Regions from separate parts of the Chitinophaga sancti genome, predicted to be linked through region 1. Evidence: riboswitches for the same ligand, from Rfam matches in the RefSeq annotation. Region 1 holds a riboswitch; each other region holds the start of a gene.
The links. Region 1 has a riboswitch for cobalamin ahead of SIO70_RS16215 (TonB-dependent receptor). Riboswitches for the same ligand answer to the same signal wherever they lie in the genome.
Positions count from the first base shown of each region.

Region 2: it holds a riboswitch for cobalamin, as region 1 does, so the genes downstream of both, SIO70_RS22110 ((2Fe-2S) ferredoxin domain-containing protein) here and SIO70_RS16215 (TonB-dependent receptor) in region 1, are expected to answer to the same signal.
Region 3: it holds a riboswitch for cobalamin, as region 1 does, so the genes downstream of both, SIO70_RS21155 (DUF5074 domain-containing protein) here and SIO70_RS16215 (TonB-dependent receptor) in region 1, are expected to answer to the same signal.

Region 1 is NZ_CP139247.1:3,931,112-3,935,817, forward strand. It holds gene SIO70_RS16215 (TonB-dependent receptor) at 1-1,605, opposite strand, end outside; cobalamin riboswitch at 1,760-1,947, opposite strand; gene SIO70_RS16220 (dipeptidase) at 2,131-3,345, opposite strand; gene SIO70_RS16225 (YdeI/OmpD-associated family protein) at 3,564-4,103, opposite strand; gene SIO70_RS16230 (alpha/beta hydrolase-fold protein) at 4,142-4,706, opposite strand, start outside.
Region 2 is NZ_CP139247.1:5,450,883-5,455,588, forward strand. It holds gene SIO70_RS22100 (aminotransferase class I/II-fold pyridoxal phosphate-dependent enzyme) at 1-743, shown strand, start outside; gene cbiB (adenosylcobinamide-phosphate synthase CbiB) at 728-1,657, shown strand; cobalamin riboswitch at 1,816-2,017, shown strand; gene SIO70_RS22110 ((2Fe-2S) ferredoxin domain-containing protein) at 2,147-2,506, shown strand; gene SIO70_RS22115 (NAD+ synthetase) at 2,599-3,399, shown strand; gene SIO70_RS22120 (SDR family oxidoreductase) at 3,386-4,225, shown strand; gene SIO70_RS22125 (sirohydrochlorin chelatase) at 4,222-4,706, shown strand, end outside.
Region 3 is NZ_CP139247.1:5,190,253-5,194,958, forward strand. It holds gene SIO70_RS21150 (TonB-dependent receptor) at 1-470, opposite strand, end outside; gene SIO70_RS21155 (DUF5074 domain-containing protein) at 472-1,530, opposite strand; cobalamin riboswitch at 1,640-1,831, opposite strand; gene SIO70_RS21160 (hypothetical protein) at 1,905-3,686, shown strand; gene SIO70_RS21165 (carbon-nitrogen hydrolase) at 3,775-4,650, shown strand; gene SIO70_RS21170 (agmatine deiminase family protein) at 4,650-4,706, shown strand, end outside.

The DNA of each region.
Region 1 (4,706 bases):
CTTTCTCATATAGTAAAGGGAACCATTCACAGACCAGTTATGGGTAATGTCATAACGGGTACCTACTTCCCCCTGGTAACCATCTTCCGGTTCGAAGGTCTCGCCATTGTTGGCAATCCTTCTGCTTGGCTTGAAGTAAGTAGAGTAGGAGCCATAGACAGACCATTCTTTCAATGGCTGATACACCAGGCCTGCACGGTAGGTGAGTGCCGCGGTAGGGATCTTTGTCTCCGCACCTCTCTCCGTTACATTCCTGTTTTTATCGACCTTGTTGGTGAAATAAGTACCCCGGAAGATATCGTAACGTAGGCCAACAAGACCTTTCAGTTTGTCGGAAAGTTTTATCCACTCCTGTACATACAGCCCATGAACGGTTTCTTCTGAAGCCTTGTACTGGTAAGGCGTGTAACTGATATACCCCTGATTTAAGATAGGATCCTGTACAGCAACAGTGGCGTACAGACCATCTCCATATATGTTGGCACTATACGTTTTGCGATCTAAATTACTGTAAGAGTAGCCTACGAGGATTTTATGTTCAATGTGACCGGTATGCACGTTGTAAGTCAGTTCCAGCTGATTTTGCAATGGCCTGGTCAGGTGATTGAAATACAGTGGAGAAGTACGTGTCAGTGAGTCGAGTGACTCATTGAAGGTCAGTTCTTCAGTAGATAAATAATCGATATTATCATTGGAATAGGAGAGCTGATCAGAGAGCACCAAAGCATCGCTGAACTGGTGAGTATAACGCAGTTGATAGCTGGTAGTGGTGTTCTTCAGAAAATCGGCCGGGTCGTTGTAACGGGTATTTACATTTATACCGGGAGCAGGTTTGCTACCTGTCAGCATAGGGATACCGGCGTCAGTAGCGTAATGATCCTTGTTGGCACCAACGGTGAAGTAGAAGTTATCGCGTGCAGTAGGTGTGTATTCCAATGCGAGGTATGCATTGTTGGTATTCACAGCGGCATTGCGATAACCATCAGTAGCAGATAATCCTGCATCAACGCGGTAGAAGAGGTTTTTGCTCAGCGCACCACCGGCACCTACGCGCATTCTGCGGGTATTAAAGCTACCATAGGAGGCGGAGAAGTCCGCTTTTTGCTCCGTAGTAGGGCGTTTGCGCACCATGTTGATAATGCCGCCTAATGCAGAGTGACCGAAAAGTACAGAGGCGGGACCTTTCAGCACTTCAATCCTTTCAATATTCGCGAGATTGGTGCTGGGCGCACTGGTGCTGATGTTGTGACGTTCATCTCTGACACCGTCTACCAGCAATACAAAGTTGTTGAAACCACGGATGGTGAAGTGCTGAAAACCGCCGTAGGTGTTGTTTGCACGTACCCCGGTCACGTTTTTCATAGCTTCGCCCAGGTCGTCAGTGCCTCTTTGTTCGATGGTTCTGGAAGATACAGCAGTCGTAGTCAATGGGAGATCCCGGATAGGGACATTGATCTTGTTGATGCTGGAACGTTGGGCATGATTGATGGTGACTTCAGCTAATTGTTTGACAGTAGTGTCAGCAACAGATTGTGCCTGCATGGTGGCGGCGGACAGTGTACATGACAGCAGAATACCGGCGAAGGTGAATGTAGATGTTTGCATTGATAGAGTTGATGAAGAAATAATAATTCTCCTTGACTTTACCATGCTTTTGTGGGGAAGGAATGGAGGTGTGGTATAAGCACACGATGGTCCGTAAGTGAATACACTCCGGATTTAAAACTCCAAACCTTGACGTTGCTTCAGTCCACGAAAGCATTGCCAGCGTAAAAAAGGCAGGTCTCCTGACTTGTAACATTGCTGCCGTCCTTCCCGATCATATCGATCAGTGGACATTGGTGGCAGCAACTGTGATTGTTACTTACAGTTGCGGGACAGTTCGTGATTTTCACACGATTCCCTATTAATCTGCTGTTAAACAGAACCTTTTTTAGGTGGGGGAAAGAAAAGAACTTAAAAACGTGGGCGAAGATAGGGATTTGATTTAAAATGGGAAGGTGTTTTTAATGGAGTCTATTGTTTGGGAAGAATAACCGTTTAAAGGGATTATTGTTTTTTAGTAAAGTTCGTTTGAAAAAAAACTCATTTGAGAAGGAAATATTACCCCATTTTTCAGGGGTAATACTATTATTTTTTTGTGGCAGCGTCAAATACACGGCAGAAATTACCTCCGCCTATTTTGCCTATTTCTTCTTCATTAAAACCTGTTTTTAGCAGTGCATCCACTACTGCGTAGTAGAAGCCTACATTTTGATCAGCCCATGCAAGATTGGTGCGTTCGCCGACGCGGGGTTTTTGAGGGCCATTTTCTTTAGGTTTGTTTTGCTCACCTTCCGGACCACCTTTATGCTCACCACCCGGTCCTCCGCCAAATCCAGATTGGGCACCCGGCTTGTGATACGGAGGCGTCATCTTCGTATCCGTACCAATACACACATGATCTACACCTACAATATCCACCAATGCCCTGATATTCTGTGCATACTCCAACGGGGTATCCGCCAGATGCGTCCACACGCCAATCACTCCACCTGCATCTGCCACTACTTTCGCATTCTCCCTGCTGATGAGCCTTTTGTACATCATCTTCGCCATCCCGGGATTATTCCCCAGCTGTGTATTCAACCCTGTATGAGAAATAAACACCGGTTGTGCAGCCACCTTCAATGCCATTGCCACCGTATTCCCATCGCAATGTGCGAGGTCCACCAGTATACCTAGCCTGTTACATTCCCTGATCACATCTGCACCAAACGTAGTTAGTCCTCCAAATGCAGGTTCATTCGTATACACATCCCCCAAAGGCACTGATGCATCGCTGTCGTGTAATAAAGTAAGATGACGTAACCCGCGTTTATAACCTATTTCCACTCTTTCCACCTTTCCTTCCAACCAGTGTGCGCCTTCAACAGACTGAATCACAATTGGCTGTTTTTTCTTCTTTGCTTTGCGCAGATCTTCCATGTTCAGGGCCCGTTTCATCTTGTTTTTAGCCAGTTCAGCATCCATTGCTGTCAGGCCATTCAGGAAACGATCATAGGCTTCTCCGTTGGGATCTAATTTCTTGTAGTCAACCGCAAAGGTCATGCAAATGGCTGATAAACCAGAGCGTTTCATCTCTCCTGCCAGGTCAACATCGGGCCCAGGAATATCTTCTTTGGTCAAAGGAACGTCTACGTGATTATGTGTATCAATTCCGTAAGTAGCTGCTACGATAGCTGCTACACGTGGGTCTATGTCACTGATAGCCCATGATGATAAGGGGTTTAGCATCATTGCTGCCCCTGTGCCGGATATGGCGGTTAGGAACTCCCGCCTGGACCATGCTGATAGAGATTTCATTGTCATTGCCAGTTAAGGGGACTAATTTATAGAAAAGGGGGTAGGTTAAAATGTTAAAACAGAAGACCGGAAAATGCCTTATTTTACTGGTATTCCCATAATTATTCAGGATGTGAAATGCGGATACTTTCCAAACTTTTATGTGTATAATTTAATCATGGATGGTTTTCGAAGTCAGGATATGGGGAGTTTTTCTTTCGAAAGATGCCGTATTCAATTTAATCATTCATCCCTTTCCCCGCCAGAATCTGCGGAATATATTTCTCTATCCTTGCTTCCCGCGTTTTAGATTGTTTAGCCCCTGAAAAGAAAAACACATATGCTTTTTGTCTGCCGGGAGTGAGTGCCTCAAATGCTTTTTTTAATTTCGGTTGTTTATGAAATTGTTGCTGCAACTCTTCAGGAATATTAACCGGCGTCTTCTTTGTATCCACTTTCAACCCTGCTTTCTCTACTTCTATAGCTTCGTAAATACAAGCCTTTAGAATAGCTGCTACCTGCGTGATCTCTTTTACATTCGTAAATCGTGCCTGCCGGCCTACCTGTGTATTCTCGCCAGTTTTTACAAGGATACCATCAGGATCGGTGAGCAATGCCCCCTTGAAAAAGAGGAGTGCGCAATAGTCTTTAAACCCCTGTATGATCACGATGTTTTTACCTTCGTAATCAAAGCAGGGCTTACCCCACTTAGTGGCTTCATTGAGGCCACAATCCTGTATGATCTTTCTCAGTTTTTCAGTTTCCTTTTCCCACATCATTGGTTATAATATTTTAAAGCTAAAATAGCTCCAATCAGTTATAATGTAAATATAGTAATTAACCGCTCTAACATCGTTGTATTATAAAAAGGAAGTGATACCGGATTGATCTGCTTTAAACTTGATGGAGGCAGATAAGTAAGCTTTAATCCAAAGTCTGCATTGTGATGTATGTAATTTATCCGGTACGGATAAAAACCTTTTTCCAACGGTACGATATACGTATACGTGAACTCGCTGGAAGACCCTTTCCAGCGGATCAGTTCCTGACCATTCAAATAGAATTGTGAATCTGTATCAGCATTGAATACAAATACATAATACCCGGCTTCTTTCGCCTCCATCCAACCATTTACTTCGAGGTTAAAATCATTCTTCCGCGGGAGCGTTAATTTATCTTTGATGATCCCTGCCAGTTTCGGTTTTTTCAGATCCTCCTCGTAATACTTATAACTCGTCTCAGCTCCTCCTTTGGCCGCTGCTTTCAGGGGCTTACCAGTAGTGAACACACCTGATTTCATTTTATCATAGCGTGCGCGGTTGGTAAATTGTCTGATTGTCAGCTTCGCAGTATCATCAATATTCACGATCCCTTTTATTGCA
Region 2 (4,706 bases), 1.5 Mb from region 1:
CTACGGTTGTCATTCCTGCATTTGCAGAGTATGAAGATGCCTGCAGGGTGAATGATATTTCAGTATCGCATCTTGAATGGTCTTCTCTGCAACAGGATACTATCTTTACGACAGCGCTGGTATTCTTAGGTAATCCTAATAATCCTACCGGGGCGTTGTTATCAGTTGAATTTCTACAGGCATTGTTGCTAAGCAATACTACAGTGACGTTTGTGATCGATGAAGCATATGTAGACTTTACCCATGAAAGAAAATCCCTGGTTACCTCACTGCATGACTTACCGAATTTAATTATCATCAAATCACTCACCAAAACTTATGCAATACCAGGTTTGAGGCTAGGGTATTTATTAAGTAGCAGGGATACGATTGCTAAAATTACATTCTCCAAAATGCCATGGTCTGTGAATGCACTGGCCATTGAAGCGGGCTTGTATATCGTGGCGAATAAAGAACAGCTGACATTTAATGCAGTAGATTTATTGCAGGATACGGCTAACTTAATGGCAGCATTGAGTATTCATGTGAATGTGATGCCTACCCGGACGAACTTCTTTTTATGTGAGTTAATAAATGGTACTGCTGCTGATTTAAAGGCATATCTGGTAGAGGAACATAGTTTACTCATCAGGGATGCCAGCAATTTCAAAAGTCTAAGTCCGAAACATTTCAGGGTGGCGACACAGACGCCAGAGAAAAATGCTTTATTGATTAAAGGCATCAATGCATGGATGGAAAAATAATATGGATTCCTTTGGTGGTGGGGTATGTGTTAGATTTGCTGCTGGGCGACCCACGGTGGTTGCCCCATCCGGTGCGGTTATTTGGGAACCTGATCACATTCGGTGAAAAGAAACTCAATAATGGATACAAACGTTTTCTGAAAGGAGCTATATTAACCGTGGTATTGTGCCTCGGGGTGTATGCTTTCTTCTATTACATGCAGGAAATTCTTCCGCTTTGGGCAAGGTATATTTTCAACAGTATTTTTGTTTTTTACGGTTTGGCCAATAAGAGCCTTTTACAGGAGGGCGCAGCTGTTTATGATGCTTTATACCATCAGGGGCTGGAAGCGGGCAGAAAACGTCTTTCCTGGATCGTAGGGAGGGATACTTTAAAGCTGCAGGAGAACCAGGTCCGGATTGCGGTATTGGAGACCTTGTCAGAGAACCTAAGTGATGGGGTAATTGCCCCCCTGCTCTTTTATGCAGTAGGTGGTGTACCGGCTATGATGCTGTATAAGATGATCAATACCCTGGATTCTATGATTGGATATAAAAGCGAGCGCTATTTATATTTTGGGCGGTTTGCCGCCAGACTGGATGATGTGGCAAACTATATCCCCGCGAGGGTGACGGCGTTTTTGATGGTGCTGGTCTCCTTCAGTAAACGGGGATGGCAGTATATATTTAAATTCGGCCATCAGCACGCCAGTCCAAATTCAGGTTACCCGGAGTCGGCGCTGGCAGGGATTATGAATTGCAGGTTCGGCGGCCCGAATGTGTATCATGGTGTGGTGGTAGAGAAGCCTTATATCGGTGAGTACCAGCGGGAAATTCAACATGAAGAGTTACGAAAAGTGATGTTTATAAATCACGCAGTAACTTTCGTGGTGGTGGTACTGATAGTATTATTGCATGCATTGTATTCAAAATAATAAATGGGCACACTGAAACCTGTACCAAAGACCAATTTGTTATCCCCCAACAAATCTAACGCATCCGTTACCTCACTCATCCCTCCACTATTCATATAGTCATACTTCATAGGGTGGGTTTATTGTTCTTAACTTCCGCAAAGTTAATTTTATTTACTACTTTTACCCCGGTTTATGGTTTTTATCTGCCTCCCAGGCTGATAAAATTAAAAGGGAATCCGGTGTAAATCCGGAACAGTTCCCGCTGCTGTAAGTTCCATCAATCGCTTTTAACATCTGCAAAGCCACTGTTCCAACCGGAACGGGAAGGCGTTAAAAGTGGAACAAGTCAGAAGACCTGCCAAAAACTATAACTACTTATCCAATGCTTTCGGGAAAAAAGTACAGGGATGGCAAACAACTTACGCAGTGTTTGCTCCTGCCGCCTTTTCTCCTGTCTGCTTGTTTAATCGTTAACGGGTAATTAACTGCATTAAATGTTTTAAAGGTATGGCTATTAAAGATCTGACCAGGGTTCAGAAGATGGTTTTTATTTGCAATGGTGGAACCTGTGCTAAAGGCGGTGCAGACGAAAACACTTTAGCTTTGAGGGCACACCTCACCAAACATGGCATGGATGACGAAATTCATACCATACGCACCAAATGTATGGGGCAATGTACCAGCGGACCTATTGTATTCATTCACCCCGAAGGAGCCTGGTATGGTAGCGTAAACCCAGAGGTTGCGCGTGATATTGTAACTCAGCACCTCTTACAAAATACTTTACTGAAACCCCAACTCTGCTTTCCGGAAGCAGATGCCATGGAATTACAGCCTGTAAAGTTTAGCACCGCGAAAGCAGAATAAACCACTGCATCGCCATCTACGAAAATGTTGAATCACATCACACCAGGCACGCCCTTTTCATAAAGGAAGTTTGAGCGTATATTTTTAAAATCATGGGAACCAATATTTCAGGATTTATCGTATTGGCCGTTCTTGGCCTTCGCCATGGACTGGACCCGGACCACATTACTGTGATCGATGGTTATACTTACCGACTCCACATGAACAAAAGTATGTGGAGCAAATGGGTAGGTACCCTCTTTACATTTGGACATGGTATTATGGTCACCGCCATCGCATTGTTCCTTTGTATACTGAAGAACAATTTCAATATCCCGCCACTGCTGGATATCGTAGTAGAATGGACTGCCTCGCTGATGTTGTTATTTATGGGTATTTCGAACCTGATCTATTTGAAGAGAGGTCAGGTACAAATGACCGGTATCCGACAGAAATTAATCCCGGATGCATTCAACAAAAGCCTGAATCCTTTTACTGTAATACTCACAGGCATCATCTTCGGATTCATCTTCGATACCTCTTCGCAGATTGCAGCCTTTGGCTATGCTGTAGCAGTATCAAACCAATGGATCTACGCGATCCTCGGTGGCGTTGTATTTTCTATAGGATTAATCCTTACGGGCACCTGCGATTCCATGCTGCTCAGCAAACTACTCAAGACCTTTGACCAGAAGAAGATCCAGAACCACCGGTTCAAATTGAATGTACTGATCACAATCATGTGTTTCGCTATTCCCATCTACAAAATACTCAGTACATGGAATACTTCCCTGGAATTGAGCGACACGCAGAACAATATTGTGGGAATAATTTTCATAAGTATCATCATTTCATTGTATGCTGATTTATATTTGAGGCACAAATTCAGTAAATCAGGCAATGGAACAGAATGAATATACAAAGAACAGATCCATCAGCATCCTGGGCTGTGGCTGGCTCGGCTTACCATTAGCCGAACTTTTTGTTCAGCAGGGATACCAGGTTAAGGGGTCTGTGACCAGTGAAGAAAAGCTGGAAACGCTGTCTGAAAAAGGGGTACTCCCCTACAAGGTCACCATCACCGACCAGGCCATTGATTGTAATGACCTGCCGGGATTCCTGGATAGCGATATCCTGATCATCAATTTTCCCCCCGGTCGCAGGCCGGATATTACCACTTATCACCCTGCCCAGATTGCCTTACTGATTCAGGCAATTGAGCCAAGCCCCGTCAGGCACGTGCTGTTTATCAGCTCCACCTCCGTATACCCTGACCTGAACAGGGAAATAACGGAAAAAGATAGCGTACCCCCTACCAAAGGTAGCGGACAAGCCCTGTTGCATGCAGAGAACCTGCTCCTTTCACAAGCGAAATTTACTACTACCATACTTAGACTAGGAGGCTTGATCGGGTACGACCGTATGCCGGCGCGCTTCCTGGCTGGCAAAAAGGACGTGGAAAACGGGGATGCCCCTATCAATGTGATTCACCAGGATGATTGCCTGGGACTGATCAGTGCGCTCATTGAACAGGAGGTCTGGGAAGACATTTTCCATGCTGCCGCCGATGAACACCCGACCCGCAAAGTTTATTACACACTGGCAGCTGAAAAAGCAGGACTGGAAGTTCCTACCTTTGCCGAAGGCAAGCCGTTGTGTTTTAAGATTATCAATTCTGATAAGATCAAGCGCCGCCTGGGTTATACATTCAAACACCCTAATCCACTGGCATTATTATGAAAGGGATATTAATATGCGGACATGGCAGCAGGGACCCGGAAGGAGTACGGGGATTTAAAGAGCTGGTCGCGTTGCTCAAAGAGAAGTACCCGGACTATATAGTCGATTATGGCTTTCTGGAATTTTCACATCCCGTGTATGCAGCGGCGGTAGAACGCATGTATCTGGCGGGAGTGCGTGAAATTCTGGCGATTCCTGCAATTCTCTTTGCCGGCGCGCATGCCAAGAACGATATTCCTTATGAGATGAATACCCTGCAAAGCCAGTATGAAGGATTGACGATACGACTGGGCAGGCACATAGGTATTACACCATCTATTTTAAAACTCGCACAGAAACTTATACGGGAAGCAGGTGGTACAGGAGATCTTTCTGATACCTGTCTGCTGGTAGTTGGCAGAGGAACTTCCGATCCTGATGCCAATGCTGATGTGGCGAAGATGACCCGGATGCTGTGGGAAGGAATGGGATTTGGCTTTGC
Region 3 (4,706 bases), 1.3 Mb from region 1:
TGAAAGACAGGTTTTTTGGATTGTAAATACATCGCGGCTGCTGAAGCAAATCCTTTTGCAGGTTGGAAGATGACGCTTTTCTGGGCGTTGTAGAGCTCTATTTGTTCAATATTGTCAAGGGAAAACCGGCCCAGGTCTACTGTGCCGTTTTGAGCATTGCTTAGTTGAATGCCGTCATAAAATACACCCAGCTGGTTGGTACCCATGCTGTGTACATTGAGCGTTTTGAGGCCGCCTACGCCACCGTAATCCTTGATCTGAACACCAGAGAAGAACCGGGCAGCATCTGCCACGGAGAGGCTATTCATTTTTTCAAGTGCCTTGCCACTGAGGGATTGAACGGGCGTAATCGCACCGGGTTTGGCAGAGAAGATCGTAATTGTCTGTAAGGTATGAGTCGTATCATTTTGCTGTGCCTGTAAATGCAGGCACAGCAAAATGAAGCTTATTATAAAACTGGTTGCCTTCATATTAATGGAACACGACCATGGCTGGATATAAATTGTCCGTGTAGGAAATTGCAGATTTTAAAGTGGCGTCTGCGGCGCTGTAAGTATAAAGCGTATTGTCAGGGTCACCATAGAATCCTCCTGTAGTGGTCAGTACCAGGGTATTTTTCGCAGCGTCGTAACCAATACCTTTACCATAAAAGTAGTGGTCAGTTGGCAGGGTGATATAAGCGCTGCTCAGTGAGCTGTTGTTGCCGGATACATAGCGGTATACCTTCTGGTCATCGCTCAGTACATAGACTGCATTTTCCTGGGTAGAAGCGACGATAGAGCTGCTGGTGAATACCCATTCGTTATAGCGAACATTAAAGGAGGTGGTGATTGTATCGACCTTCAGTGTAGACGGATCGATTTTGAGCAGGGCATTTGTTTGTGCAGCATATATGTAGCCATCTTTACCCTGTGCAAAACCAGCTATGGCAGTTCCTAAATTTTTTGCTATAGAGTAGTCGCTGGTATTCAATGCTACGATACCGTCGTTAGCAGTTAATGCAAATACATAGCTGCCTGATTTGAGCATATCGCTAACGCTGCCACTTACACCCGTGATTTTGGTACCCAGGCTCAGGGAAGATAAGGTAACCGGATAGATACCATCGTCAGTACTGAGCAGACCATTGCTATTGTCAATACCGATGAATGCATGACCGCTGGCCGGCAGACTTGCATTCCTGGCGCTTTCTTTCAGGGAATACTCATCAGCTGCTACCAGTGGACCGCCATAGTTGGTTACCAGGTAAAGTTTTCCATTATAGATGGTACCATATTCCAGGGTGGTGGAGGTAGTTGCCAGCGGGCTGGATGGGTTCACTTTCAGGTAATTGTCCTGCGAAAGGGTATCCGTATTATAGCTGCGGAAGCTCAGGTCTCCTCCTTTGGAGCCGAAGTAACCTTCATTTACAATGAAATAACCATTGTCATAAGTGCCTTTGGAGATAACTGAAGTATTGTCATCCTTTTTACAAGAGACTATGAAGAATACGGCGAATGCTAACAGGAGCGTGTGTAATTTTCTTTGCATGCTGTTTTAATAATTGTAATAGTTGAAAGGTTCCCGACGGAATAGATCATTCAGCATGATAAGCGTAATATCATTGTATATCCCGAAGCTTTTCACCCGAAAGCGCTGAATGGATCTATTGCATCGTGGCAGGTCTTCTGGCTCCCTGATTTTCCGGCGGCCTTCCCATCCATGGTGGACAGTGGCAAAGAGTAGAACCGGAAATAATACCCAGGTTACAGCTACGGGGATAGCTCCGGTTTTGCACCGGATTCCCTTTTAAGCCTATCTAGTGACAGGCACCAAATGCGGCACAAACCTACACTATGGGTGTGGAATAACCAAATTGAAACGTTTTTTCGCCTATCTTGCCGCAAATTTTTAAATAAACCGTTTTGCTGAGACAACTTTTTCTGTTTGTGGTCCTGCTTTGCGGCGTTATAGGTAGCTATGCCCAGGGGAACCTGAGTAAGACTGTATCAGTCACCATGACCCGCCAGCCGATATCTTCTGTACTTGATGCCATAGAAATTCAGGGTAATTTTCATTTTTCTTATGTACGGGAAATGGTGCATGCTGATAGTCTTGTGTCGGTACGCGCCAATAACAGGACTGTGAAGCAGGTACTGGACCAGTTGTTCCAGGGCAGTGTTGTATATAAGGATGTGGGCAACCAGTTGATGCTGCAGCCGGGTAAGGAGAAGTGGTTCTATGTGAGCGGACATATTACGGATGGCAGTAATGGGGCGCCACTGAATAATGCGAGTGTGTATGAAGGGGTGCAGTTGATCTCGACCATGACAAACGATCAGGGGTATTACCGGTTGCGGCTCAGGGAGAAAGAACGGCCAATGCCTGTGATGCTGACGGTGAGTAAGGAATTATATAGAGATACTATTATGATACTGGCGGGCGGGTATGATCAGGAGATCAGTGCGAGTATCAAGCCTGCGGCCCCCATCACGTTGGGTATAGTGGATGTGAACCAGTATTCGAGGGTGAGTGATACGTGGTTTGGAAAAGTGTTTTTAAGTTCCAAACAGCGTATGCAGGCTTTGAACTTAAGTAAGTTCTTTGCAGATCAGCCTTATCAGACCTCTTTATTACCCGGGTTGGGTACACATGGTAAATTGAGTTCCCAGGTGGTCAATAAAATATCGTTGAATTTTATTGGGGGGTATACGGCCGGGTTAAATGGGGTCGAAATATCCGGAGCTTTTAATATAGACCAGAAAGATGTGAGATTTGCCCAGTTTGCCTCCCTTTTTAACCTGGTGGGAGGTAAAATGGAAGGTGTACAGATAGCAGGTTTGCATAATCAGGTCATTGATTCGGTAAAGGGATTGCAGGCAGCGGGGATCAGTAATATTACAGCAAAGGGATTTGTCGGGGTACAGCTCGCAACTACTTATAATGGAGCGAATGGCGAAACCCGGGGATTAGGCGCTTCAGGCATCGTAAATATTTATAGAAAGAATAGTTATGGTGTGATGATGGCGGGGGTTGGAAATATGAACACAGCGACCATTCAGGGAGTGCAGGCAGCTGGCGTGTTCAATATAGCAGAAATGCTAAAGGGGGTACAGGCGGCTGGTGTTGTAAATGCGGCTGATACTACTGAGGGGGTGCAGGTAGCAGGGTTCATCAACGTTACGCGGGTATTGAAAGGCGTGCAGGTGGGTGTGGTAAATTATGCAGATTCGTCTGACGGGTATAGTATTGGTGTGATTAGTATTGTGCGCAGGGGTTATCATCAGCTGTTGGTGTATAATACAGAGCTGTTGCCGTTCAACCTGGCGTTTAAGTCAGGGAATAAAAATCTGTACAGCCTGATTATAGGAGGAGCGAGTTTTATGGAGGGGTCGAAGGCGTATAGTTTTGGGTATGGTATTGGAAAGTCTTATAAAGATTATAGTGTAGAGATAACGGAGCAGAATTTGTACCTGGGGAGTTGGGAGACGATGGGTACGATGGCACGGTTGCAGACGTCGTGGAATAAGGAAATAGGTAAAAACGCAAGGATCTTTATCGGGCCTGCGTTTACATTATATTTTAGTAGTAAGGATGCAAATGTGGGAGGATATAAGACCAGGGTGCCGGGACCGTATGGGGCATTTAAATTTAATGACAACCTACGTTATTGGTTTGGCTGGTATGTGGGCTTTAGTTTCTTCTAAGAATTTCTTTCATACAGTCGCAGGCTAGCGGTTTCTCCTTAAAATTCAGTAAATTTGCCCCTTCTTTTTCAAATTTAAACACTGGTAAATGTCAAAAGTCAAAGTAGGTTTTGTGCAAATGACTTGTACGGCCAATAAGGCGGAAAACCTTGCCAAAGCCATTGAGCAGGTAAAAGTTGCCGCATCCAAAGGTGCACAGATCGTTTGTTTACAGGAGCTGTTTACTTCCCTGTATTTTTGTGATGAAGAGAATTACGACAACTTCTCTCTCGCCGAGCCTATTCCCGGTCCATCTACAGATGCCCTTCAGAAAGTAGCTGGTGAACTGGGCGTTGTGATTATCGCCTCTCTCTTTGAAAAAAGAACTGCTGGCCTGTATCACAACACTACTGCTGTACTGGACGCTGACGGATCTTACCTTGGCAAATACCGTAAAATGCACATTCCGGACGATCCGGCATACTACGAAAAATTCTATTTCACCCCCGGTGATTTAGGCTATAAAGTTTTCAAAACCAAATTCGCCACCATCGGTGTACTCATCTGCTGGGATCAATGGTATCCTGAAGCTGCACGTATCACTGCGCTCATGGGTGCTGAAATACTCTTCTACCCTACCGCTATTGGCTGGGCGACCTCCCAGGACGAAGCAACCAATACAGAGCAATACAATGCATGGCAGACTATTCAGCGTAGTCATGCTGTTGCGAACGGTATCCATGTAGTTAGCGTGAACCGTACCGGTTTCGAGCAGGAAGGCCGCATGAAATTCTGGGGTGGCTCCTTCATCTCCAATCCGTTTGGTACCATCATCTACCAGGCTTCGCACGAAGAGGAAGAGATCCATGTGGAAGAGCTGGACCTGTCTGTAACAGACAGATATCGGACTCACTGGCCTTTCATGCGCGACAGAAGAATCGACTCTTACGGCAATATCACTAAAAGATTTATCGACGAAGCATAATGAACGGACATCCAACGCTGAAACAGCAGGGATACTTCTTCCCTGCCGAATTCCAT